4 regions of the Paenibacillus sp. 276b genome follow, and region 1 is predicted to be linked to each of the others. Evidence: riboswitches for the same ligand, from Rfam matches in the RefSeq annotation. Region 1 holds a riboswitch; each other region holds the start of a gene.
The links. A riboswitch is a leader RNA that binds a small molecule or an ion and turns the genes downstream of it on or off. The one in region 1 is predicted to bind thiamine pyrophosphate.
Positions count from the first base shown of each region.

Region 2: linked by a shared signal. The riboswitch ahead of BLV50_RS10965 (ECF transporter S component) and the one ahead of tenA (thiaminase II) in region 1 are both predicted to bind thiamine pyrophosphate.
Region 3: linked by a shared signal. The riboswitch ahead of BLV50_RS09130 (thiamine phosphate synthase) and the one ahead of tenA (thiaminase II) in region 1 are both predicted to bind thiamine pyrophosphate.
Region 4: linked by a shared signal. The riboswitch ahead of BLV50_RS22735 (ABC transporter substrate-binding protein) and the one ahead of tenA (thiaminase II) in region 1 are both predicted to bind thiamine pyrophosphate.

Region 1 covers NZ_FNRR01000001.1:983,592-989,728, forward strand. The annotation lists gene BLV50_RS04295 (AraC family transcriptional regulator) at 1-807, opposite strand, end outside; gene BLV50_RS04300 (NAD(P)/FAD-dependent oxidoreductase) at 1,050-2,180, shown strand; gene BLV50_RS04305 (hypothetical protein) at 2,189-2,479, shown strand; TPP riboswitch at 2,526-2,624, shown strand; gene tenA (thiaminase II) at 2,746-3,417, shown strand; gene BLV50_RS04315 (GNAT family N-acetyltransferase) at 3,461-3,994, shown strand; gene BLV50_RS04320 (TetR/AcrR family transcriptional regulator) at 4,044-4,943, shown strand; gene BLV50_RS04325 (DHA2 family efflux MFS transporter permease subunit) at 5,107-6,137, opposite strand, start outside.
Region 2 covers NZ_FNRR01000002.1:16,178-22,314, forward strand. The annotation lists gene BLV50_RS10955 (S-layer homology domain-containing protein) at 1-2,569, shown strand, start outside; gene BLV50_RS10960 (pectate lyase) at 2,895-3,563, shown strand; TPP riboswitch at 3,883-3,993, shown strand; gene BLV50_RS10965 (ECF transporter S component) at 4,235-4,828, shown strand; partial or broken gene BLV50_RS33780 (ATP-binding cassette domain-containing protein) at 4,919-5,269, shown strand; gene BLV50_RS10970 (ATP-binding cassette domain-containing protein) at 5,291-6,137, shown strand, end outside.
Region 3 covers NZ_FNRR01000001.1:2,159,678-2,165,814, forward strand. The annotation lists gene BLV50_RS09115 (thiazole synthase) at 1-169, opposite strand, end outside; gene thiS (sulfur carrier protein ThiS) at 173-376, opposite strand; gene thiO (glycine oxidase ThiO) at 373-1,605, opposite strand; gene BLV50_RS09130 (thiamine phosphate synthase) at 1,610-2,227, opposite strand; TPP riboswitch at 2,519-2,628, opposite strand; gene BLV50_RS09135 (ABC-F family ATP-binding cassette domain-containing protein) at 2,762-4,312, opposite strand; gene BLV50_RS09140 (hypothetical protein) at 4,445-5,428, opposite strand; gene BLV50_RS09145 (hypothetical protein) at 5,415-5,966, opposite strand; gene BLV50_RS09150 (hypothetical protein) at 5,963-6,137, opposite strand, start outside.
Region 4 covers NZ_FNRR01000005.1:112,861-118,997, forward strand. The annotation lists gene BLV50_RS22715 (TatD family hydrolase) at 1-460, opposite strand, end outside; gene BLV50_RS22720 (ABC transporter ATP-binding protein) at 556-1,452, opposite strand; gene BLV50_RS22725 (ABC transporter permease) at 1,496-2,254, opposite strand; gene BLV50_RS22730 (thiamine-binding protein) at 2,254-2,544, opposite strand; gene BLV50_RS22735 (ABC transporter substrate-binding protein) at 2,768-3,808, opposite strand; TPP riboswitch at 4,030-4,142, opposite strand; gene BLV50_RS22740 (NAD-dependent epimerase/dehydratase family protein) at 4,288-5,043, opposite strand; gene BLV50_RS22745 (VOC family protein) at 5,061-5,447, opposite strand; gene BLV50_RS22750 (DUF2798 domain-containing protein) at 5,634-6,122, shown strand.

The sequences.
Region 1 (6,137 bases):
GTATTGCTTGCGTAACTCGATAGGGGAGATTCCTTCATATTTTTTGAATACGGATCCAAAATAACTGGCGCTGTTGAAACCAACAGCCCGGGCAATCTCGTGGGCCGTTATTCCGGCGTCATGGACGAGCATTTCTTTGGCTTTCAATAACCGATACCGTGTCAGATAATCAAGCGGAGTCATTTGGAATTCCTTTTTGAATATCCGATTCAAATGCTGTTCGGTGACGTCCATTTGCTGAGCCAGCATGGAGAGCGAGATATCCTGATCATAATTTTGCTTGATAAAAGTAACCAGTCCACCCAGCTTTAATCGGGCATCCGAGCGTTCATAAGCACCATAACGATCTCCATCAATGGTTAACCTGACCAGTAGCATGTATAGCAATGCGGATACGTGCCAGATCTGATCCTTGTGCCGGGACTGTAGCGCCAACGTTATTTCATGCAACAGGATATGAAGCATCCCATCCGGCTTGAAGGCGCGCAGCTCCCCGATCTGCAAGGTATGCAGAAACCGGGGCAATAAATAGCCATTAAAGGACAAACAATCGAACAACAATGAATCACTCAGATTGTCGTAACGGTATGTGACCTCCGGGAACATAATAAGAGCTGTTCCTTTCCGAATCGAAAACTCATGATTTTGGGCTGCAATTTTCCCTGTTCCCCCGATACACTGCACAATACTGTAATCCCGTGAATGGCCGTTCCAATTCATTAATTCATCTACGGTCAGCTGGTTTTGACCTGTAATCATAAGCGGCATATCGGTATCCAGTGAATTCCCCGTACTAGGTTTCGGCATCGTTGTGTTATTCCTCATTTCGTTAAAGGTCGTGTGCGTAAATGGCGCGGATACAGAGTTAAAAGAAACCTGATTTGAATTATATTACATAAATAACATTAATTTAAACGAACTATTTACTTCGATGAACGACTTATCGAAAACCTTTTAGGATTATGTATCATCATGTCGATGCCTTGCCATTATCAGACCAAACAGTATACGCTATAATGGATACAGTGATTTAGGAAAGGGATGCAGTCATGAAGAAAGTCATCGTCGTAGGATCAGGAATTCTTGGGGCTTCCACAGCATATCAATTGGCAAAACGGGGTGCGGAAGTTCTTATTATAGACCGGAAAGATCGAGGGCAGGCTACGGATGCTGCTGCCGGGATCATCTGTCCCTGGTTATCTCAGCGCCGTAATCAGGATTGGTATCAGCTTGCCAAGGCTGGTGCACGTTTTTATCCCGGTTTGATTGAAGAACTCAAGAGTGAAGGGGAAACGGAAACGGGTTACGCTCAAGTGGGTGCTCTTAGTATTCATACGGAAGTAGAGAAAATCAACAAGATGCAGGAGCGAGCACACCTTCGTAAAGAAGATGCACCGGAGATTGCCGATATTACCCGTCTGGATGCAAAAGAAACCCATGAGCGTTTTCCTCTCCTGGAGGAGAACTTTCAGTCCGTCTACATCAGTGGTGCTGCGCGTATCGATGGACGTGCACTGCGTGATGCCTTAATCCGATCGGCACAGCGAAATGGAGCGGTCCTGATTAATGGGGACGCGACACTTCAATATGAATCGGACCGAGTAACTGGAGTGGTTGTTGACGGTCAAGTCATATCGGCTGACGAGGTTATTGTGTGTGCCGGCGCTTGGGCTAGTGAACTGTTGAAGCCCTTGGGCATTGATTTTAAGGTTCATTATCAGAAGGCGCAAATTATGCATTTGCAGGTTCATGATCGAGAAGACACTGGGAAATGGCCTGTGGTCATGCCTCCTTCGGATCAATATCTGTTAGCCTTTGATCAACAGAAGATTGTGATCGGGGCGACTCACGAAAATGATATTGAAGGCTATGATATAAGAGTAACCGCAGGCGGAATGCAGGAAATTTTGAATAAAGGATTGGAACTGGCTCCAGGTTTAGCCGATAGCACGTTTCAGGAAGTAAGAGTAGGTTTCCGTCCGTTTACACCAGGTTTTCTTCCGGTAATGGGTGCTGTTCCTGGTTGGAATGGCTTAATCACAGCCAACGGGCTTGGTGCGTCTGGGCTAACGATGGGGCCTTTTATTGGAAGTCAACTTGCCAAATTGGCTCTGGGTATGAAATTGGATATCGATATTCAGCCATATGACCTTGGAAAAGCAATGGATCATCAGAAATGAGGTGAACGATGACGTATTCACAGCGCTTAACTCACGGTAACTCATCAGACATTATTTATCTGGAGCACCAGATTGGCATCACCGAGGAGGAATTAGCAAAAGCCGAGGAAGAGCGGAGGGGTTACGAATCGGATTTAAACAAGTTAAAGACGTCTCCGGCGTATCATTCAAATTCAGCGACGAACGTCTCTAATGAGCAAAAATGGGTAGATGAGTTAAACAAATTGCAAAGTATGATTAAGGATATCCGCACCCGACTTAAGAAGTTGCAAGAAGATTTAGGGGAACTTGAAGATTAATAGGAATGGATTGACATTTGGAAAAACACATGTTGTAATAAGCCTGAGCTATTTGCAGGGGGACTGTTCGCAGTTGAGAAGGTTAAAACCTGACCCTTTGAACCTGTTAGTTAATACTGACGTAGGGAGCAAATGACATGTACTCATGTTATTTTGCCCTTGCCGAAAATAGGACAAGGGCTTTTTGGTCTGCATTTTGGATGACAGAACGCGATAGCTGGATGTGAAGCGGGAACATTATAATTTTAATATAAGGAGAAATGATCATGTCATTTTCAAGAACGTTAAAAGATAAGTCCAGAACCGTATGGGAAGATGGATACAACCATCCTTTTTTACATGAAATGGGGAAAGGCACACTGGATCAAGAAGCGTTTAAGTTTTATCTTCTTCAGGACTATACATATCTGATTGAATATGCGAAGATTTTTGCCATGGGTGCGGTGAAGGCGACAGATGAAAAACTGATGACGAACTTTACGGTGATTCAACACGCTATTCTGTACGAAGAAATGGATTTGCATCGAAATTATATGAATGAATTTGGGATTACGCTGGATGAAAATCATGCTGTCAAACCCTCTCTTTACAACAAGGCGTATACGTCGAATATGATGAGTGTTGCACAAACAGGTGGGGTTGCTGAAATCATCGCCGTCATTTTCCCTTGTGCGTGGACGTATTACGACTATGCCACAAGATTAAAAGAACAATATCGAGATTCATTAGAGGGCAATTTCTATCAGACTTGGATCGAAAATTATGCAAGTGATGAATTCCGCGACTCATTCGAATGGTTCTATGATACACTGGATGCATTATGCGAACATAAAACCGAGCAGGAACTGGAGGCCATTGAAGACATATTCAGAAGAAGTGTTGAATTTGAATATCTATTCTGGGATATGGCTTATAAACGGCAACTCTCGTACTTCTGATGAATGCAATCTACTACAACCAGAGATAAGGATGAACATACAGATGGACAATCGTGGAGAACGCATCTATTTACGATTTTTGAACGTGGAAGACGCTGCTGGGCTACTGGATTTGCAGTTCCGTAACCGGGCTATTTTCGAAGAAATATCGGCAAGCGAACGATCGGATACATTCTATACATTGGAGGGCCAAGTAGCCCTTCTCGAAGGTTGGAACAAGGCGAGGGAAGAGGGGAAACGGTACTCTTTCGGGATCTTTCTGAACCATACGCATGAGCTTATTGGGGAGATCTCTCTGTTCGAGCTTGAACTGGATTCCACCACCAAATGGATTGTTGGTTATGTGCTCGATCAGGTGCAGAATGGCAAGGGATATATGAGTGAAGCCCTTCAGCTAGCACTGGATTTTGCTATGAATGAAGCGGGTATAAAACGAGTGGAGGCAGGTGCGCTGCCTGACAATGCCGGATCGATTCGAGTGCTTCGCAAGGCGGGCTTTCAGGAGACGGACCGGCAGAATATTAAAATCAAGGGGATTTGGAAGGAACATATGATGTTTGCAGTGGATTTGCAATAGGTTACTAGATATCGTAACGTGAACCACCTAAATCATCCAGGGGGAACTTATGAATAAGCGGAAACAAATGTTATTGGACTCAGCGCTTGTACTCTTTGGGAAACATGGAGTGACCAACACCTCCATACAAATGATCCTAGACGAGTCAGGTGTGTCCAAAGGAACATTTTATAAATTCTTTGGCTCGAAGGATGATTGTATTCTTGCCATTCTGGAGCAACGTGTACAGGAAGATATGATGATTCGCAAAGATTTGGAGAGCCAAAGCTATGCTTCCGATTTTGATTTACTGGTGGATCAGATTATGGTGCCGATGATTTTGCCAGAAAAAAAGCTTGTTGTGGAGCTATTCTGGACAGGCTTCTACTCTGGAGAATGCGATCTGAAAAACTTGACTCGCATACAGTTAAATTGGTTATCTGAACGACTGGTACAGGTATTTGGTAAAGAATTAAAACCTTTTGCTTATGAAGGGGCTATTTTTGGTTTTGGCATGATCCATCAAATCTCGAACATGTGGAGAAACTTCCATCTTGACCAACCGGATTGGAACCATCTTGTGCCCAAAATCCTGAACTACATTGAAATCTTGCTTCGCTCCATGCTGGAAAGACAAGAGCATATTATAGATTTTCCAAGTCTTTTGATGATCGCTCCTGATTCCAAAGAAATTGTGTTGGATAAAAATAACCTGATTGCAGGTCTTCAGAAATTCAGTCATTCTATTCTCCAATTGGAAGTACCTATTAAAGCGAAAGAACTGACCAAAGGGCTGCTTGTTTTAGTTGAGCAGAAAGAGCTCAATATCTCCATGTTGGAAGTAACGCTACAGGCGTTTCAAACGGAATTTGAATCGTCTTCTCTTCAGTGTGAGGCAAACAGGATTGTCAAAGACTGCAGATCGTATCTCGAACAATTCAGGCAGATCCTCATGGAGAGAACGAGTTAACGTAGCTGTTCTTAACTTAAGTGGGCAGGCAATTGTTCATTTATATTATGTAATACACCACAAAAAAGCGGCAGATTGGACGTAAAGCTTAGTGTCCTGATCTGCCGCTTTTTATATAAGATACAATAGGCTCTACATGATGTAATTCATGTAAATATTGCTCTTAATTTGTATTCATCGAGACTTTTTGTCTTACAGGCTGCTTGGAGTCTTCCTCCGTCGCTTGTTTGGTACGTTTGATGAAGAAGGAAAGTAGCAATCCGAGAACGGCAATGCCAATAATGACAACATAAGCATCATTAATTCCCTGGATCATGGATTCCATTCCCAATTGCTGCTGGGTTAAACCTTTGGCTGCGCCCGTTGCCACCATATCCTGTACATGTGCCGTTGTGCGACTGGTCATTACACTTACGAGCAATGAAGTACCCACAGCGCCAGCCACTTGTCTCACGGTGTTGGATATCGCTGTACCGTGTGGTCCTAGTCTTGGTGGCAGTTGATTCAAACCTGCTGTTTGGATAGGCATCATAAGCAAGGCCATACCAATTCGGCGACCTGTTGACATCAATACTAGGTAAGTATAGCTAGTAGAATCCGTTAAATCGATGAACCCGATGGTGGTTACAATCGTAATGACCATCCCGATAATCGCCAGCCATTTTGCGCCAAACCGGTCAAACAATCTACCCGTTATCGGCATCAGGAAGCCCATGACAAGCGCCCCTGGAAGCAATAATAATCCGGACTCCAATGCAGTGTAACCCCGTGCATTTTGGAGGTATAAAGGAAGCAACATCATATCAGCATACATGATCATCGTGATCGCGATATTAATGATTGTGGTCAGTGAGAACATATTATACTTGAAAGCCCGCAGATCGAGCAGCGGATTTGCAGACGCGAGTTGTCTCCATGTGAACAGTCCAAGAGCAATGACTCCTGCTGCAATGCATATGATTACTTCTGCGCTTGACCATCCCAGAGTTCCTGCCCGGCTGAAGCCATACAGCAATGCGCCGAATCCAATCGTGGACAGCAACACGCTGAGTGTGTCGAACTTGAGATTGATTCGTTCCGATACATTTTTGAGATATACAAACGCAAAACCAATAACAATAACGGTTAGTGGGATCATCCCGTAAAACATCGTTTGCCATGTGTAGTTCTCAAGAATATATCCAGCAAGGGTTG
Region 2 (6,137 bases), on a different contig from region 1:
ATTAGCCAAAATCATGGTTGGTGCACTCAATTTGAAGCCCGATGCTTCGGAAGCAACCCAATTTAAAGATGTTAATAAGGATTTATGGTATGCCGGATATATCGGTGCACTTGTCAAATCTGGAATTGCTCAAGGTACATCAAAAGAAAGTTTTTCACCTAATAAAAGTGTTACAAGAGAAGAATTAGCAGTATTTTTTGTCAGAGCTTTTGGTTGGGAACAACAAAGTGTAATGAGTCAATCTTCCAAACCTCAGTTGTCTGATCTAGATCAAGTATCTAACTGGGCGAAAGAATCAGTATCTATGGCTTATCAATCGGGTTTCATCAAAGGGTTGGTGCAAAAAGATGGAGCGGTGAAATTTAACCCTTCAGGTGTTGCAGATCGACAGGCGTTGGCAAGGCTCGCTTATGAGTTTGTAATGAATAAGTCTACATATGATGAGTACATGGCTCCTACCAAAACGGAGGAAGGAACTGAAGAAGCAAAACCAGAAATCTCAAAGCCATCTGATAGTAGTAATAAAGGAAATAGTGGAAGCACTTCCGGTGGTAAGGGTAACGATAATAGTAATGGTGGAAATACTGGAGGTGGGGAACAAGTCTCCAATAATATCAAAGCTCCAGGTACCTATACTCTTGGTGAAGTAACTGGGAATGTGACAATTAGTTCTCAAGATGTTGTATTAAAAAATACTAAAATAAATGGTAGTTTGAAAGTGCTTGAATCCGTTGGGAACGGTGATGTGATCCTTGATAATGTAAGTGTTACAGGAACTACCGAGCTTCAAGGTGGAGGACCTAACAGCATTCACGCTATTAACTCAGTTCTTGCAACAGTCATCGTCAACAAAGCAGACGGAAGCATCCGTTTGGTTCTTGAGGGTGGGAGTGAAGTTCAACAAATCGAAATCAAATCCGGGGCGATAATAGATAATAATTCAACCGGTAACGTTGGGCCGATAGAATTAGCAGAATCAGTTCCGCATAATGCATCTGTAAGACTCAACGGAAGTTTTGATTCTATTCTGGTTCATGCCGAACAAGTTTCGGTAGAATTTGGTGATAACTCTATGATTGGTAATCTTGAAGTGTTTGAACAGGCACTGAATTCTACGTTCAAAATTGGACAAGGGGCTGTAGTGAACAGAGCGATTTTAAACGCAATAGTCGAGTTTTCTGGACAAGGGATACTAAATTCGGCTTTAGTTAATGTAGATGGTATTGACTTTAGTCGACTCAGTCAGTCGCCCAATATTGTAGCAGATCCGACAGTGACTCAGGTCGTTTATTCTCCTGAGGCAGTAGAATTATCTGCAATAGATTCAACACGTCAGATCGTTTTCACTGGAATCACTGACACATCATTCAAAGATATTACAACCATTGCGAAATGGGATGTAGAGAATAACTCCATTGTTGTTGTTAACTCAGGCAAAATTCAGGCGAAGAGCAATGGTACAACGCAAGTAAAAGCAACATATGGTGAATTTGTAATCAATGTTCCTGTAACGGTGGCTGTATACAATGAAGAGGAAACTTATCCGACTCTTAAAGCAATCCATGTCACAAATGGAAGTGCAAAACTAGAGTTTTCAGAAGGTATTGATGTTAGCGATCTGAGTTCAGATAATTTCATAGTTACAGCATATTTAAATGGATCAGAAAAGCGTCTAAATAATCTGCAGTATGCTAATGGAGAATTTACTTTTGAACCTGTTAACAGTTATGGATCTACTCTATATCTGACTGTAGAGTCCGATGTAAATAAGACTTTTTTTGCAGGAAGTCAAAGTGGAGCAATCAAGCTTACGGGTTTCGGTGGCCACATTAAGGATGTTGCTGGGAGTGCAGTTGCAAATCTACAAATTGATTTCAGAAAAGGTCTGGATAACAAATCTGGCGAAATTGTAGGATCAGTAACGACAGACTCCTATGGAAATTATAAGATTTATCTTCCCCCTGGCATATATACAGGTGAACTGGGCGGAGGAAATACAAAATATATTAAAACATTTTTAATTGGTGTATCGGCTTTAAATGTGGAAAACAGAAATGAGAATCAAACCGCTATTGAGATTCCTACTCAAGATGAAACACGTATCGTTTTAACTTGGGGTAAAGATCCGGTTGATTTGGACTCCCATCTTATCGGTCCTGGAGGTTCGGGTGACATTTTCCATACGTATTATGGTGACAAGAAATACTATTACGACGGAGAAGTTTTAGTTGATTTGGACTTGGATGATGTCACGTCCTATGGACCAGAAACAACAACAATTCGTCATCTTCTTCCAGGCACGTATACTTTCTATGTACATCATTACTCAGGAGTAAGTACAATTAAGAGTTCTGGTGCTAAAATTGAAGTATTCAATGGGGCGGTGGCCACACCAAGTGCAGAGTTTATCGTTTCTGAAGGAAGCGGAAGCGAAAGATACTGGGTTGTCTTCAAAATGGTTGTTTCGGAGACTGGAACAGTTACTTTTGAAACCGTGAATGAATTCACAGACATGACCCCACTTTACACACTTCAATCAACGAATAATAATATTGAGGAAGAACTATAGGAATCTTACAGATTGTAGAGAAACCCTGTCTTTTATAGATTAGGGGTTTCTTTTTTTTGTTATAGTACTTTTGATTTACAGATACAAATACAGCATACCCGAAGTTGAGATCGGCACATTACACAATGGAGTACGATGCAAAAAATGCCGAGAACACAGGCATACTGCTGTCGTTTCTATATCTAAGCTAATGATTATTATCGTAACATCCCTTTTTTGGTAGGATCAGGGTAGGTTCCGAGCCAGAGGTGCACCTCTGATCGGTTCCTTGAGGACAAGCTTATGCTTGTACGCCAATTCATCAGAATAAGGGAGGATTTAAATTATGAAAAAAGTGTTGACGTTGCTGCTGTCTGCGGGTCTGGTCGCTTCATTATTAGGTGCAATTCCGGCTTTTGCTGCACCTACTGTTGTAAACTCAACGATTATTGTAGCCAAGGGAGAAACTTTTGATGGCAAAGGCCAAACGTATGTAGCCAACCCTTCCACCCTGGGAGATGGATCTCAAGCGGAAGATCAGAAGCCGGTATTTCGGTTGGAGGCAGGCGCCACGCTCAAAAATGTGATTATCGGTTCACCTGCAGCTGACGGTGTTCATTGTTATGGTAACTGCACGATATCAAATGTGATTTGGGAGGATGTCGGTGAGGACGCTCTGACTCTGAAATCAGCCGGAACGGTTAACATCACTGGTGGTGCAGCTTACAAGGCCTATGATAAAGTATTTCAAATGAATGCAGCCGGAACGATTAACATTAAAAATTTCCGTGCAGACGATATTGGCAAGCTGGTACGTCAGAATGGCGGAACAACCTTCGCCGTGAACATGACGCTAGACAACTCGGACATTTCCAATGTCAAAGATTCCATTATGCGTACGGACAGCAGTACATCGCAAGGGAAAATTACAAATACCCGTTACTCCAAAGTACCGACCTTGTTTAAAGGCTTTGCATCGGGCAAAACAAGTCAATCCGGGAATACACAATATTAAAACAGAGCATACCGGTTCTCAATAATTTTCCTCTAAAGGATATGAAGCATAACAATTAAAGGGGATGTCCTATAAGTCATGAATATGACGGGGACATCCCTTGTTCGCGTTATCTTGGTCTAATGAGCCTGGCACACGTTATTCGCTCTCATTTGCACCTTTCTGAGATGTAACGAATTACAGAGACGTTATTTCTTGAAGCAGAGGTATATGACGCATAAATGAGACATATAGTTAATCACTCTTTCTTCTAGTTTAAACTGATTTTTTCTTATCGGGATTGTCACAAATACCCATGTGTTGTACAGTAGAAGCAATGAAATAAGTGAACCGGGTGCTCAATGAAGTTGGGCTGAGAGAGCGGCCTTGTGCTGCTGACCGTATATCTGATCTGGGTAATGCCAGCGTAGAGAACATGAATTTGCGATGAGCAATGGTAAGTGATAAGGGATAGAACATAAATGTCAGCGTTTCTTGGTTGCAACGGGATTTCTCTGATGTGACGGGGATGGTGTCGTTTGTTTTCTTCTTTCTCTATATCTGCCTAATGCGTTGCATCGTGAGAATTGTAAACTGTGCGTATGGCCTGCCTGTGAACCGGGGAGGCTTTTTTTGTTTGTTTTATTGTTTTTTTTATAAATCTAGGGAAACAGAGGAAGGAAGTAGAGAACATGTCAACAGCAGTAGGCAGCAACAGATTGAAGTTAACCGATATTTTGGTAACAATTGTGATTGCGGTAGTCTTTGGGGTGATCTACAAAATATGGGGACCTACATATGATCTGATGAAGCCATTCGGCGTTCATGCGGAGCAGATGATTTACGGCATGTGGTTCATGGCGGGCACCTTTGCCTTTGTAATTATTCGCAAGCCGGGTGTAGCCATTCTGGCCGAAGTTGCGGCATCAACGGTGAGTGCTTTTCTAGGTAGTGAGTGGGGCATGTCGACACTGGTGTATGGGCTGCTGCAAGGGCTGGGTGCAGAGATCTTCTTCGCCGCATTTCTGTATCGGAAAAGCAATCTGTTCGTTACCTGCCTTGCGGCTATTGGTGCAGCAGCGGCTTCGCTTGTACTCGATTATCAGTATGGGTACATTGATTCCCTCACAGCTTGGAACTACACGCTGTTTATCGGATTCCGCTTCATTGGAAGTATTCTGATTGCGGGTGTATTCACCTATTATCTCGCCAAAGCGCTGGAGCTTACAGGTGTAACACGATCCCTTAGACCGGTGTCGAAGCAGGATTATGAGGCGCTGGACTAGATGAATGAAGTGGAGAATGTGCAAGCGGTAGGTGTTACGAATCTAAGATGCAAGTTCCCGGGAGAGAAGGCCTTGGTGTTCCAAGGCTTGTCTCTCTCTGTGCGTCAAGGGGAGAAAGTATTGTTGCTTGGACCAAGCGGCTCTGGCAAATCAACCTTGTTGCAAATTCTGAGTGGTCTGATTCCGCGATCTGTGGAGATTCCGATGAAATGTGATGATATTCAGGTTCCTGAGCAGCCCGGCATTGTTTTTCAAGATCCGGATACCCAGTTCTGTATGTCGTATACGGATGAAGAGATTGCTTTTGTACTGGAAAACCGGAATATTCCACGCGAGCAGATGTCTGCTCTTATTCATCGATATCTGGAACAGGTGGGGTTATGCTTTGAACATAATCGAACACTCATTCAATCCATGTCACAGGGCATGAAGCAGCGTCTTGCGATGGCTTCGATTCTGGCCATGGAGCCAGACGTACTCTTTTTGGATGAACCAACGGCACTGCTGGATGATGAAGGAACCTCTCAAGTATGGGAAACGGTGAAACAGATTGCACAGGACAAAACACTCATTATCGTAGAACATAAAATTAATGAAATCGTCGAGTGGGTAGACCGAATCATCGTATTGTCGCCTGAAGGAAAGATTGTGGCAGATGGCCCGGCGAATCAGGTGTTTACAGATGAGCGGAATATGCTCAGGGAATACGGAATCTGGTATCCAGGAGTTTGGGAAGAGCGAGGGCAGACGAAAGCACAGACGTTGGTCACAGGAGAGTTTATTCGTTATGGGGCAACAGAAACTGAAAGTATGGATAACAAGGAGGAGCGAGCTTCTGCGCAGCCCCAACCAGCCCTGGAAATGCAGCAATTCACCGGATGGCGCGGAAAAACACCTTTCATTCAGGTGGAACAGGCCAAGGTATGGCACGGAGATTGGGTGGGGATTGTCGGGGCTAACGGGGCAGGTAAAAGTTCGTTATTGCTATCCATGATGAATATTCTAAAAACGACAGGTCATTATGTTGTGGAAGGACAATCGGCCGGAAAAACCGAGCAGCTTGCAGATCACATTGCCTTTGTATTCCAGAATCCTGAATTTCAATTCGTGACCAATACAGTCCGGGATGAAGTGGGATTCTCCTTGCTGAGCGGCAAGTTAACTGCCGAAGAAAGAGGTATCAAAACCGATAATATGCTGGAGCAATTCGGACTGAGTGAGCTGTCCGGTAGGCATCCATACCAATTGTCGATGGGACAGAAACGACGACTGAGTGTAGCATCAGCTCTGGTACGGGAACAGCGTATTT
Region 3 (6,137 bases), 1.2 Mb from region 1:
CCAGAAAGTGCTGTTTGTTCCGATCTTCCAAGTTCAAACGCCGAACCGCGAACGTTAATACTTCCGTACCGGAGGCTTCAACCGCCTGGCTCTGCACTTCCAAGTCCGAAAATTTGCCTGTACCCAGCAGCAATCTAGACTCAAACGTATAATTTCCAATCCTCAACATAATTCAACCGCCTCCCACAAAATGTACAATTTCAATTCGGTCTCCGTCTCTTAACGCCGTCGTTTCATGATATTCCCGCGTTAAAATTTGCCGATTCAATTCAACCACGACGGTTTTTACTTGCAAATTAAATGAATGGAGCAATTTATCTACACGATTTAAGCTATCTTCAATTTGCATGGTTTGTCCGTTGACAATGATGTTCACTGCAACATCTCCTTTATGTTCAAACGTTCTGGACAAAGGTCCTGAATCCCCAGTTCTTCCGAGGTTTTGCCACAAATCAAGTCAGCCATAAGGCTGGCTGTAATTGCACTAAGCAATATGCCGTTACGATAATGTCCAAAAGCAGCGAATAAACCCGGTACACTATCACAAGCCCCCACATAGGGCAATCCATCCGGAGTCGAAGGACGGACACCAGCCCACGCTTGGATAAAATGTGCTTCCTTCATGCCAGGTACCCAGTTTGTTGCAGCTGCAAGCAACTTCTGAATGCCTTGTACCGAAACTTTCATGTCTGTTCTTCCAGGAAGGCTTGTTGCACCGATCCATACTTCTCCATTGGCTTTGGGAACAATATATATATCCTCTGCATACACCGTTTTGTCTGGCCTGTACCCGGCATGGTGGGGAGAAAACTGCACGGCTGCAATCTCCCCCTTTACTGGTAAAACAGGCGATTTCAGACCTACATGTCTCATCAATTCTTCACCATGTAACCCTGTAGCAATAATTACATTTCTCGATGTCATCGTTCCTATTGAAGTCTCGATTCCTTGCACACCGTTTACATTCGTATGCAAACGGACATCCTGTACCCCTTCCATCACCCTTGCACCCATGGCTTGAGCCGATCTGACATAAGCCTGCGTTAAGTTGACAGGAAGAACCTCGCTCTCGGAAGGTCTGTAAAATGCTCCATACGTATCCCTGTTTAACCATGAAGCTTCCTGTTGGACAGCAATACGATCCCACCAAATATGTTCTGTAGATAAGGTAGACGATCTACGATCATTCTTGTAACTGCTGACCTCACTGTATGAACGAAAAGGAGTAATAAATCCATGCTGTTGCAGCCCCATTTCCACTCCGCTAAGCGAACTGATCCGTTCCTTCTGCTCATGAAGCAAAGCTCTGCTCTGCCTTGCAAGCTTTGCCATTACAGCATGAGTGAATTCCTCACTATCAGCAGCAAGCATGCCTGCGGCTGCACAGGAAGTTCCCCCAGCGATCCGCGCCCGCTCAACCAGAAGAACGTCATGGCCTCGAGTAGCGAGTTCACATGCGATGGCACATCCGATAACTCCTCCACCTACAATAATGGTTTCTGCATGAAGCTTGCCTCGAACTTCCGCTCCAACTTTACTTCCCGAAACGATTCCTGGATGATAGCCTGAACGATTCCTGCTTCGACTTCTTGCTTCCTCTCTCAAGATCTCATCTCCTTGGTTCGGCGTACTTTTCTGAATCCGTGATCGCCTGTCGCAATGAAGCGGCAGCTACTTCCGGCTTATCGGTCGTCCAAATCGTTGAAATTACAGCGGCTCCTCTAGCACCAGCAGTTCGAATGGCAGCAATATTCTCAGGACTAATCCCGCCAATCGCGATCACGGGAATCGAAACATTAGAGCATACCTCAGCTAACGCACTTAGCCCTCTGGGTTCGCAATTCGGTTTACTATTTGAAGCATAGACATGCCCATAAAAGAGATAATCCGCTCCCTGTTCTTCTGCAACTTTTGCTTCTTCCAGAGAATGAACCGATATGCCTACGCGCAGCCGATCGACTCTCCTCAACTCATCCTTATCATAGCTGCGAATAACCGCTTGACCCCAATGCACACCACCAATTGAAGCATATTGATCCAGCTGATCTGAGCCATTCATAATGATTCGGTCAGATGGAACACCTTGTGTTTTTAGACCTTGCGCCCAATAAATCTGTTCTTCAAGGGTCAGCTTTTTTTCCCGAATGTGGATATAATCGACCCACCGCCATATACCCTTAGCAATATTCAGAAAAGAGTCCAAGTCTCCTGTACCTGGTGAAACCACATGCAGTTCGAATGATCTTGTTATTACATGTTCGTGGAAGATTACCGTCCTATTCGCCCTCCTCTTGCATGATTTAAGCTGATATACAACAACAAAAAAGCCACTCCCGTAGGGGAGTGGCCACGAATTTAAAATTCATGGATCAACTGAATGACTGTCGCATGCAATTACTCTATACATAACGCACAACAACTATAGAAACCATCCATAGTCGCAACGCTGTATACATAGAACTGCATGATTCATCTTGCAGGCCATATCGCAAAGTCAACGATAAAGCTCTTTGTCATTAGCTGAAACGCGCCACTTCCCTACGCTGGTATGATCCAGATCAGGTACAAAGGGTCCGGAATCGCATTCTTCCATCTCAGCCGCATCGTGCGGCCCCCCTAGTGTTCATATGAAGCTGTAGCCTATGTTACCATAGACACCTTTTTTTGTCACCGTACATTTCCATGAATTACGTTGTTCACCATTGCTGAAGTCATGTAGTTAACGAAGTTGCTGTTTCTGGTGCGAAGAATTTCGTAGAAACTATTGTTTGTCGGACCAAGCTTCAACATCCCACGTTTTGGTTACCCAACCTTCATAAAATTCAGGTTCATGGGATACGAGCAGCACGGTACCCTTGAATTCCTGCAGGGCACGTTTTAGCTCTGCTTTTGCGGTTACATCCAAATGGTTTGTGGGCTCATCGAACAAAATCCAGTTACTTTCACGCATCAGAAGCTTACATAAACGAACCTTGGCTTGTTCACCACCACTAAGTGCGTTAAGCGGGCGGGTGATATGCTCATTTTTTAATCCACAACGTGCGAGATGGCCCCGGACTTCATTCTGTGTCAGATGAGAAAACTCATTCCACACATCTTCGATCGGGGTAATATTACCTGCACGTACTTCCTGTTCGAAATAAGCTGTTTCCAGATAGTCCCCCAAGAAAGTCTTACCGCTAATTGGTGGGATTTTCCCCAAGATCGTCTTGAGCAGTGTGGATTTACCTACACCGTTACATCCAACAATGGCAATTTTCTCGCCACGCTCAATCGTCATCGTCATTTTAGGCAATAATGCATATGAATATCCGATTTCAAAATCAATACCCTCAAAGACGGTTTTACTACTCGCCCGGGCATCCTTGAATTTGAATGTGGGTTTGGCCGCTTCGTCTGGACGATCAATCCGTTCAATCTTGCCGAGCTGCTTCTCACGGCTCTTGGCACGACCGGAAGTGGAAGCGCGGGCTTTGTTCCGCTGAATGAAATCTTCCTGCTTCTTGATAAACTCCTGCTGTTTCTCATAAGCATCAATATGTTGCGCCTTATTCATGTCGGCCATTTCAAGGAATTTGTTATAGTTCGCTGCATAACGCGTCAACTTGGCAAATTCCAGATGATAAATAACGTTAACGACCTCATTCATAAACTCTGTATCATGCGAAATCAGAATAAACGCATACGGGTAATCCTTCAGGTAACGCGTCAGCCATTCAATGTGTTCCACATCGAGATAGTTCGTCGGCTCATCCAACAAAAGAGCTGTGGGTTTCTCCAGTAAAAGCTTGGCAAGCAATACCTTCGTACGCTGACCACCACTAAGCGCGGCCACATCACGATCTAGACCGATGGCGGACAATCCAAGTCCATTCGCCATCTCTTCCACTTTCACATCGATCAGATAAAAATCACCTTGCTCCAATTGCTCTTGAATGTCACCCATTTCTTCCAGCAACAATTCGAGCTTGTCCGGATCGGCGTCTGCCATCTGATCCGTAATAGACATCATTTCTTTTTCCAACTCAAGCAAGGGCAGGAACGCATCCTTAAGCACATCACGAATCGTTTTTCCAGGCGTGAGCTTGGTATGCTGATCCAGATATCCATAACGAACTTTGGGGGTCCATTCGACCTTCCCTTCGTCCTTTAACAATTTCCCGGTAAGAATGTTCATCAGTGTGGACTTACCCACACCATTTGCACCAACAAGACCTACACGCTCTCCGGCAAGTAAACGAAAAGATACATTTTTAAATAACGTGCGGTCTCCAAAATTGTGACTCACGTTCTCTACTGACAATAAACTCATAAGATGAGGTTGCTCCTATCTATTGGACATTACTATCGTTCCGAAACCCTATTTTAGCACAGGTGTCGCCTTTTCTGAAAGTAATGTAAACATCTCATGCAACCTCGCTTTTATATTACAAACAAACTGCCTTTAATTTATGGAACAGTTATACTCAAAATAACCTTGTGCTGCCGCTTGTTTGGCATTTGTAAACACTTCTTCGGCTCTGTAACCATTGCTACATGTGGAAGGGTAATAGTATTTAATTCCACTTACAGGATCAACTCCGCCAACGATCGCTGTTTTCTTCACCAGTCTGCCACCACCAATGGCATAATTGTTAATCTTTTGGTTACCTACAGGTATTCCCTGAATAAACGCCATCAGCCCCGTATCATTAATCGAATTGTACCAGTCTTCCTGAGAAATCAAAGGCATGGTAAAGGTGTAGGAAACACCATTCCTTCTTGCAAACTCATTATGCCGGTTAATAACATCTGCCAAATCTTCCTGCACACTTGTCACGATCCGGCCTCGTCTGACCTGCTCAAACGTCTCGGCATTCTGAAGCAGAGGGATTTGTGTGCTGGAGGCCAGTTCTTTCTGGAAACCCTCAACCCACATGCCCAAGCCTGCATCATAGGCATACACATACCCATCGAGTGTGAAGTTAATACTGCTACCATTTGAATCAGAATATGTATAGGGCTTTTTAGGACTCCAAACTTGCCGGAATGAATCTTCAAGATCACCTGTCATCTCAGTTTCGTTCGCCAAAATGTAATAACCATCATAATCCAGCACGACCATTGCAGGAATGTAATTAAACATGGCCCGTATAGCAGCAGGATCATCCTGAATCCCCATATTTAGCGCCAGTGTTTGGGTAAAGGTAGTCAAGGCAAGCTCTTTGTCCGCTTTTACAAATTTGGTCGAATCATACCCTGCTTCATCGTCTTGCTTCTCATTTTGATGCATCACAGCCCCTGCATCCAGTACGGCAGTCTGAAGTGCCATCTTATATCGATTGCTTAAATATTGTGCCTCTTGGGCATTGTCTGTATTGTGAGAAATAACCCAGAATATAGGTAAAAAGATAAGCACAAACACAATAGAAAGATCAGTAATCTTCATTGAGCACCATACCCCCATATGTGGTAAACACGGCTGCAGCCTGTGCAGACCCGTTCAACCACTCACGAATCAACATGGCAGGTGTGCGATTGGTATTTTTGACGGTTACAGTGAAGAAATCCCCCATTGCCAGTGTATATCTGCGCCCAGGATCGTCTAAAGCTAGCACACCGGACGAAGGAAACAGCTTTGCTTTAATTTGGGCTGAATAATAGCCATCTTGTACAGTTTCATAGGTGCCAGAAAATGTGCTCTGATCCATCGGATCTGAGTAATGAGGAACATATTTTTTGTGCAAATGCTCCATGGAAATCTCATAGGCATTCCCCGTTCGGGCCATCTGTTCTTCGAATTCTGTATACATGACAGGGGAAATGTATCCCTTTGTTCTGACTGCATCAACAAAACGGGTAACCGTCTGAACAACGGTCATGCGTGCCATGTCATCCTGTCGATCTGCAGTCTCTGCTGCCGGATATACATAAAGCAAAATCACTGCCAGCAAAACAGCAAGCAGCTTGGATGCAGCGTTAATCAAGGTGTACTGGCCTCCTTCCAAAATGCAATCTTCAGCAGTTCGCCAGCCTCACTTCTTATGAACTCGGGTCTATACGAAGCAGCAAGCTGGACAGGAATGGTTCCTCTTCTGTTTACAAGGGGATCAATGACATATGCAATCCCGTCCACCTCCACGCTGACCATTGTCCCT
Region 4 (6,137 bases), on a different contig from region 1:
AGGCGATATCGGCATCCTCGTATACAGCGTGCAGCACAATCGGTTTACCGTGCCGTTTCGCTAGCTGGATAAATCGCTCCAACAGATCGATATAGCCGCTCTGATCAAAGTACTGTCCTGCCTGTTCGGCTTCCTGTCGGTTGTAATAAGGCAATCCAACTTCCCCAATCGCTGTGGCTTGTCCCATATGCTTTTCGATCCATTTGATAAATAGATCCTGCTCTGCCAGGGACGGCAGGGGCTGCTCGGGATGGAACCCAAAGGCCGGATATACGGTACGAGGGTATTGGGAAGCTACTTCTAGGTTACTCTGGGCAGAAGCCAGATTCATGGAAACGGCGATGACAGCCTCAACCTGCTGGGATGGGAAGGAATGCAGCATCTCACGTTGTTCTTCAGGTGTATATTTGTCCAGGTGAAGATGGGCATCGATCAAGGGTGCAAAAGCGGTTGATTGCATGGATTGACCCCTCCTTTTTGTCTTTTACCAATGATACGCAGGATAGTTTGTCTTGGATCACCCATTTTAGGGAAAAAATAACTCAAAAACCCGCACTATTTAGATAGGCGGGTTTTCTGCTGTTCTTCTCTCATCCACTGGGAAATCTGCCGTTTCCGTTCAAGAAAAGCAGATTCCTCCGTGATCGCTTCGCGACGTGGACGATCAAAGGGAACATCGACCTCGTGAAGTACAGCCGCAGGCCGATTTGATAAAACATAGATACGGTCCGCAAGCAATAATGCTTCCTCGATATTATGCGTAATGAACAGCACCGAGCGGCGGTTCTGTTCCCAGATATCGAGCAGCCAGCGCTGCATGTCGCTACGGGTCAGTGCATCCAGCGCACTAAAAGGCTCGTCTAGCAGCATCAGCTCCTGCGGACTGAGCAGGGCGCGCAGAAAGGCAACCCGCTGCTGCATGCCGCCCGATAACATATGCGGATAGGCTTGTTCGAACCCAGCCAGTCCGACACTGCTCAGCCACTTCCGGGCATCTGCAAGCGCCTCTGCTCGGGGTGGTGCATCCGCAGACACTTCACCTGCAAGCAGCACATTGTCCTCAATGGTACGCCATGGGAAGAGGGCAGGCTGCTGCGGCATATAGCTAATCTTGCCGCGTTGTCCGGTGACATCCTGACCATTCATCAGGATTTGGCCCTCCTGAGGTTTCAGCAGACCGCCGATGATGTGAAACAGGGTGCTTTTGCCACAGCCGGAAGGGCCCACGATGGCTACGAATTCTCCTTGTTCCACGGTCAGGGACAGACCATCCAGAACGGGCAATGTGCTGCGTCGCTCTCGGAACGAAGCATTCACGTTTAATACTTCCAACGCTGGTGATGAATGATGTGCAGGTAAGGCCACGGTTCCATACTCAGGACTTCCGCTACTCGTTGGAGTGGTTTTACCTTCATCCGGCGCAGCTACCCGCTCGTTGTGTTCGGGTGTCATCTTGTCATCACTTCCTAACCTTTATATGGTGCATATTTCAAAGTTATCGCTTTTGTGGACGCCAGCGTACGAGCAGCTTCTCCAGTAGCGCAATGAGCAGGAAGAGCAGCAGACTCAATGCCACAATAATCATGATTGCCACGAAAAGACGATCCGTCCGATAGGCTGATTTTTGCAGCATCATATAATAGCCGATGCCCTTATCTGCACCGATCCATTCGGCGATAATCGCACCCATGACGCTGTACGTAGCGGCAATTTTAATCCCCGAGAACACCGAGGGCAATGCATGTGGAAGTTCGAGCTTCCAGAAAATTTGGCCGCGTTTTGCACCAGCCATGCGCATATAGTTCATCATCGCCGCATCGGTGCGGGTCAACCCGTCCATGGCAGCTACAGCCACCGGGAAGAAGCAGACCAGGATGATGGTAATCAGTTTGGGCAGCAGCCCAAATCCGAACCAGATCAGCAAGAGCGGAGCAAGCGCAATGGTCGGTATATTTTGACTAAGAATAAGTAATGGATAGAGTGCAGATTTCAAAAATGGAATCAGATGCAGCACCATCGCAATCAGTAATCCCACAAGTGTACCTGCTGCAAACCCAATCAATGTCAGCTGGATTGTTGCCCATGCATGCATACCAAGTCGCTCGGCCTGGGATGCTGCTTCATGGGCGATGTCCGAAGGCGCAGGCAGCATCCATTTCTCAATATGGAACAGGGAGACGGCTCCCTGCCATATCGCTATAAAGAGAATAACCGCCACAAAGGGCGGCCATACGCTTTTCCAATAGGCATGCATTAGCGATATTTCTCCGTCAGGGTGTCCATGCTGAAGCCACTTGGGCTATGGGCGATTTTGATCTGTGAGATGATGCTAGGGCTGCCAGCTTCCACGAGAACTTCGTGCATTTTGCGGACAACCTCCAGCAGTTCCTCTAGTTCTCCCTCCATCGTGGTATCGAGTGGATTAACCTGATATTTCAAGCCAGACTGCTGAATGACTTCAATCGCACGATCAACATAAGGATAGGAATTTTCGCCATTTGGCGTTTTGGGAATGACTTGAATGCTAAGTAGTGTGCTTGCCATGAGAGATCACTTTTCCTTTCGAAATATATAAAATGAACTAATGACTGTTACACTTGCCACTTCGATGACAGAATAACCTTCCAATCGCTGTTATCCCCAGATTTTTTTGATTCCCTTCTCCAAAGGGAAAATCCGGTGATAAAGGCGAACGCTTCGCTTTTTCACGTTATTTCTGTCCTCTTCGTCATCGTGTAAATACTAAGTTCGTTTTATATGGATAATTTTATTGGGGTAAGAACTCGTTTGTATATGCTTTGGATACATCTACCTGCTTATCGAGCAGTTTTTTGCTAAACATCCAATCCGTGTAGTTCTGCCATACTTCCTGCTTTTGCTCACCCCAGCGTGGTGCGTCATCCTGATATTTTGGACTCAGCCACTTCTGGCTTGCGAGTACAAGATCCTTATCCAGATCCGGTACGGCCTTGATCAGAATGTTGGCAGCGTCTTCGGGATGTTCAATCGCATATTGATATCCTTCGGAAGTCGCTTTCAAGAACGCTTTAACCAACTCGGGATCGTCCTGAATCGTCTTTTCATTGGTAACGAGTACAGGTGTGTAGTAGTCCAGTGCATCGGAATAATCTTTCACATATAACATGTCGATCGGTTCGCCGCGCAGTTCGGCTTCAATGCCCGTCCATGCGTAGAAAATCCAGGCAAAGTCGATATCGCGTTTCACAGCGGTGAAGAAGTCTGCATCGCCCATGCTAATATTTTTTACTTTGGATACATCGGCGCCTTCGCCTTCCATAATGGATTGCATCACAGCTTCTTCCACCGGGGAGCCCCAGCCACCATAGGTTTTACCTTCAAAATCTTTGGGGGATTTGATGTTCCGGTCCACCGGAGCGGCAAATCCGGACGTGTTATGCTGAATGACTGCAGCGATGGACACGAGCGGTACGCCCTGTGTGCGGGCCTGGGTTACACTCTCCTGATAACTTACGCCAAAAGGCACTTCGTTCGAAGCTACCATCGTATCCGCGCCTCCGGCACCTGGCTGTACAATCTCGACATTTAAGCCTTCGGCTTTGTAAAAACCTTGATCTACAGCCGCATACAGGCCGGTATGATTCGTATTTGGTGTCCAGTCCAGCACCACTTTAATGTCCTTGAGGGCTGCGTTGTCACCTTCATTGCTGTTTTCGGTGTTGCTGCTGCCATTTTCTCCTGAAGGTGCAGCTTCTTTGCCGCCACATGCGGCCACAGCCACAAGTAGTACGCACAAGAGCATTAGGCCCATCATTTTACGCCATCTCATCTTCATTTCTCTCCTTCATGTTGTCCGGCCAGTGGCGCGGGGTACTCCTTGGCTTCATATCCAAGCTTCTTGCATAAATCGACAGATTTATACCAGCTATGATCCGGATGACGTCACTTTTTTTAGCTCTCTGGCTATATAAAAGAACATTAAAAAAGCGCCCCGTTAATCCGGGACGCGTGCAGGCGTTAGAGATGTGGCACTCAGCAAAGAGGCTGGGCCAATTCGATATACTCCGATTCCTACGCTGGCATGATCCAGATCAGGTCTAAGGGTCAGTATCTTGGTGGGATACACTCTCAGCCGGCCTATTCCGACTCCCCTGGGAAACTATGAAGTTACGGGCATTACTAGGTGTAATTATAGGCCAGAGGCCCACGCATGTCCAGTCAGGAACTGGATAGGGGCACGTATGAATGAATCAAAGAGGCCATTATACATGCGTATAACGACCTCTCTAGATGTGTGATTTTCAACAATTATCGTGGCGAATCATATAAGGAAATCTGACTGAGTGCAAAAGCATCGGATTTCGGGTCATAGCCTACCTGTTTCTGAGTGGTTTCCAGATTCAATCGTTTAAACCGATTATTCGAGATCCCATGCAGTATGGTGAAGGGCTCCAGATCTGTAGTTGTAATTGCTTTGAACATCAAATCACACAAGTCAGCCGGACTAATATACGCGCTCATATCCCTTGCCTCCAGCGCGGGTCCATCCGGTTGGAAATCATCATATGCACCTATACGTATTGCTACACTTTGTAAACCTTCGGTATATGCAAAATAGGAAGCGAGCGATTCACCAAAACATTTGCTAACTCCGTACAAATTCCGTGGGCGTGTCGGCATGTCCGGATAGACTTGAGCATCAATGGGATACCCCTCGATCGTCTGTGCACTGCTTGCCAGAATGACTCTCCGCACACCTTGGTCCTTAGCTGCACGGAATACATTAAATGTACCTTTGATATTGATGTCCAACAACGATTCATAGAATCCGGCATGCGGGGAAGGATCTCCCGCCAGATGTACAACCACATCCATGCCTTCGCAAGCGTGCTGACAGGCTTCGGGATCTGTCACATCAAGTGTCATGATCTCATGGCTTGTCCCTTGATACGTATGCAGTCTGTCGATATTCAAATCCGTTAGTCGCAGGTGAAATGCTTCTGACAAGTGTTGGGACAAGTCACGTCCAATTTTTCCGGCTGCGCCGGTAATTAAAATGTTCATTAAATCAGCTCCAATTCTTAGCGCTGGAAGAACTCGATCCATTCCTTCTCGGGTCCATAGATGAAGAAATAACGGTAACCGTTAGGCAGTGTAATCATCTCTCCATCAATAAACTCGGCCTCAGTTGCCTTAATGCGGTTGTACTCAGACTCAAGGTCATCGACATGGATAGCAAAATGATGCACCGTACCTTCGGAAGGCAGCTTGTCGCTGTATCCCTGAATCAACTCAATCTCAGTCTCATCGCTTCCGTTGAAGCCGAGAAAGGCGAGCTGAATGACACCGTTGGTGTGGGTTACCCGATCTTTCAATTCAAGACCAACAATCTCCGTATAGAAACGCAGCGTGGTCTCTAGATCACGAACGGCAATGCCGACGTGGTCAATGCGCTTTTGAAAACTCATAATCCAAATCCTCCTTATATGCATTGAATCTTTTCTACCATTTTAAGGGATATCATAGGGCTGTACTACGAGGTTGTCAAATAGGATTTTAATTTGGAAAAATTATAATTGTTCACAGAATGTTCACTTATGAGGAGGGGTTCGTCATCTCTATAATTACGAAGGTAAACAGAGAGGATGAGAGAATTGCCAACAACGAAGAAAGAACAGATTATTTTTGGAATGATGATGTGCACAGGAATGGTCATCGTCATGATGGCCTTCAATTTATGGCACAATGGGTTATTGAGCAAGATGTCCGCGCTTGAAATATTGCTTCAGTTCATATTGTGCTTTGTCATTGCATTTCTGGTGGAGTCCTTTATTGTCGGACCTGTAGCGCGAAAAATTGCATTTTCCTTACCTTTTGACAAGTCCAACAAAATCCTGGGCGTGCTGGCTATGTCATTTTTCATGGTCATTGGAATGGTTCTGATCATGTCCTTGTACGGAATGATTTCCGCTTATCTTGCGAATCAGTTAAATGGAGCATCCGTACTAAGTACGTATCTTCATACGATTGCTCGTAATTTCAGCCTGGCGCTTCCTTACCAAATTATTATTCTGGGACCACTCGTTCGATATGTATTCGGTAAATTCATTAAGGATAAAGGGAGTGTAGTCCCTACAACCTAAATAACGTTAGTTCCG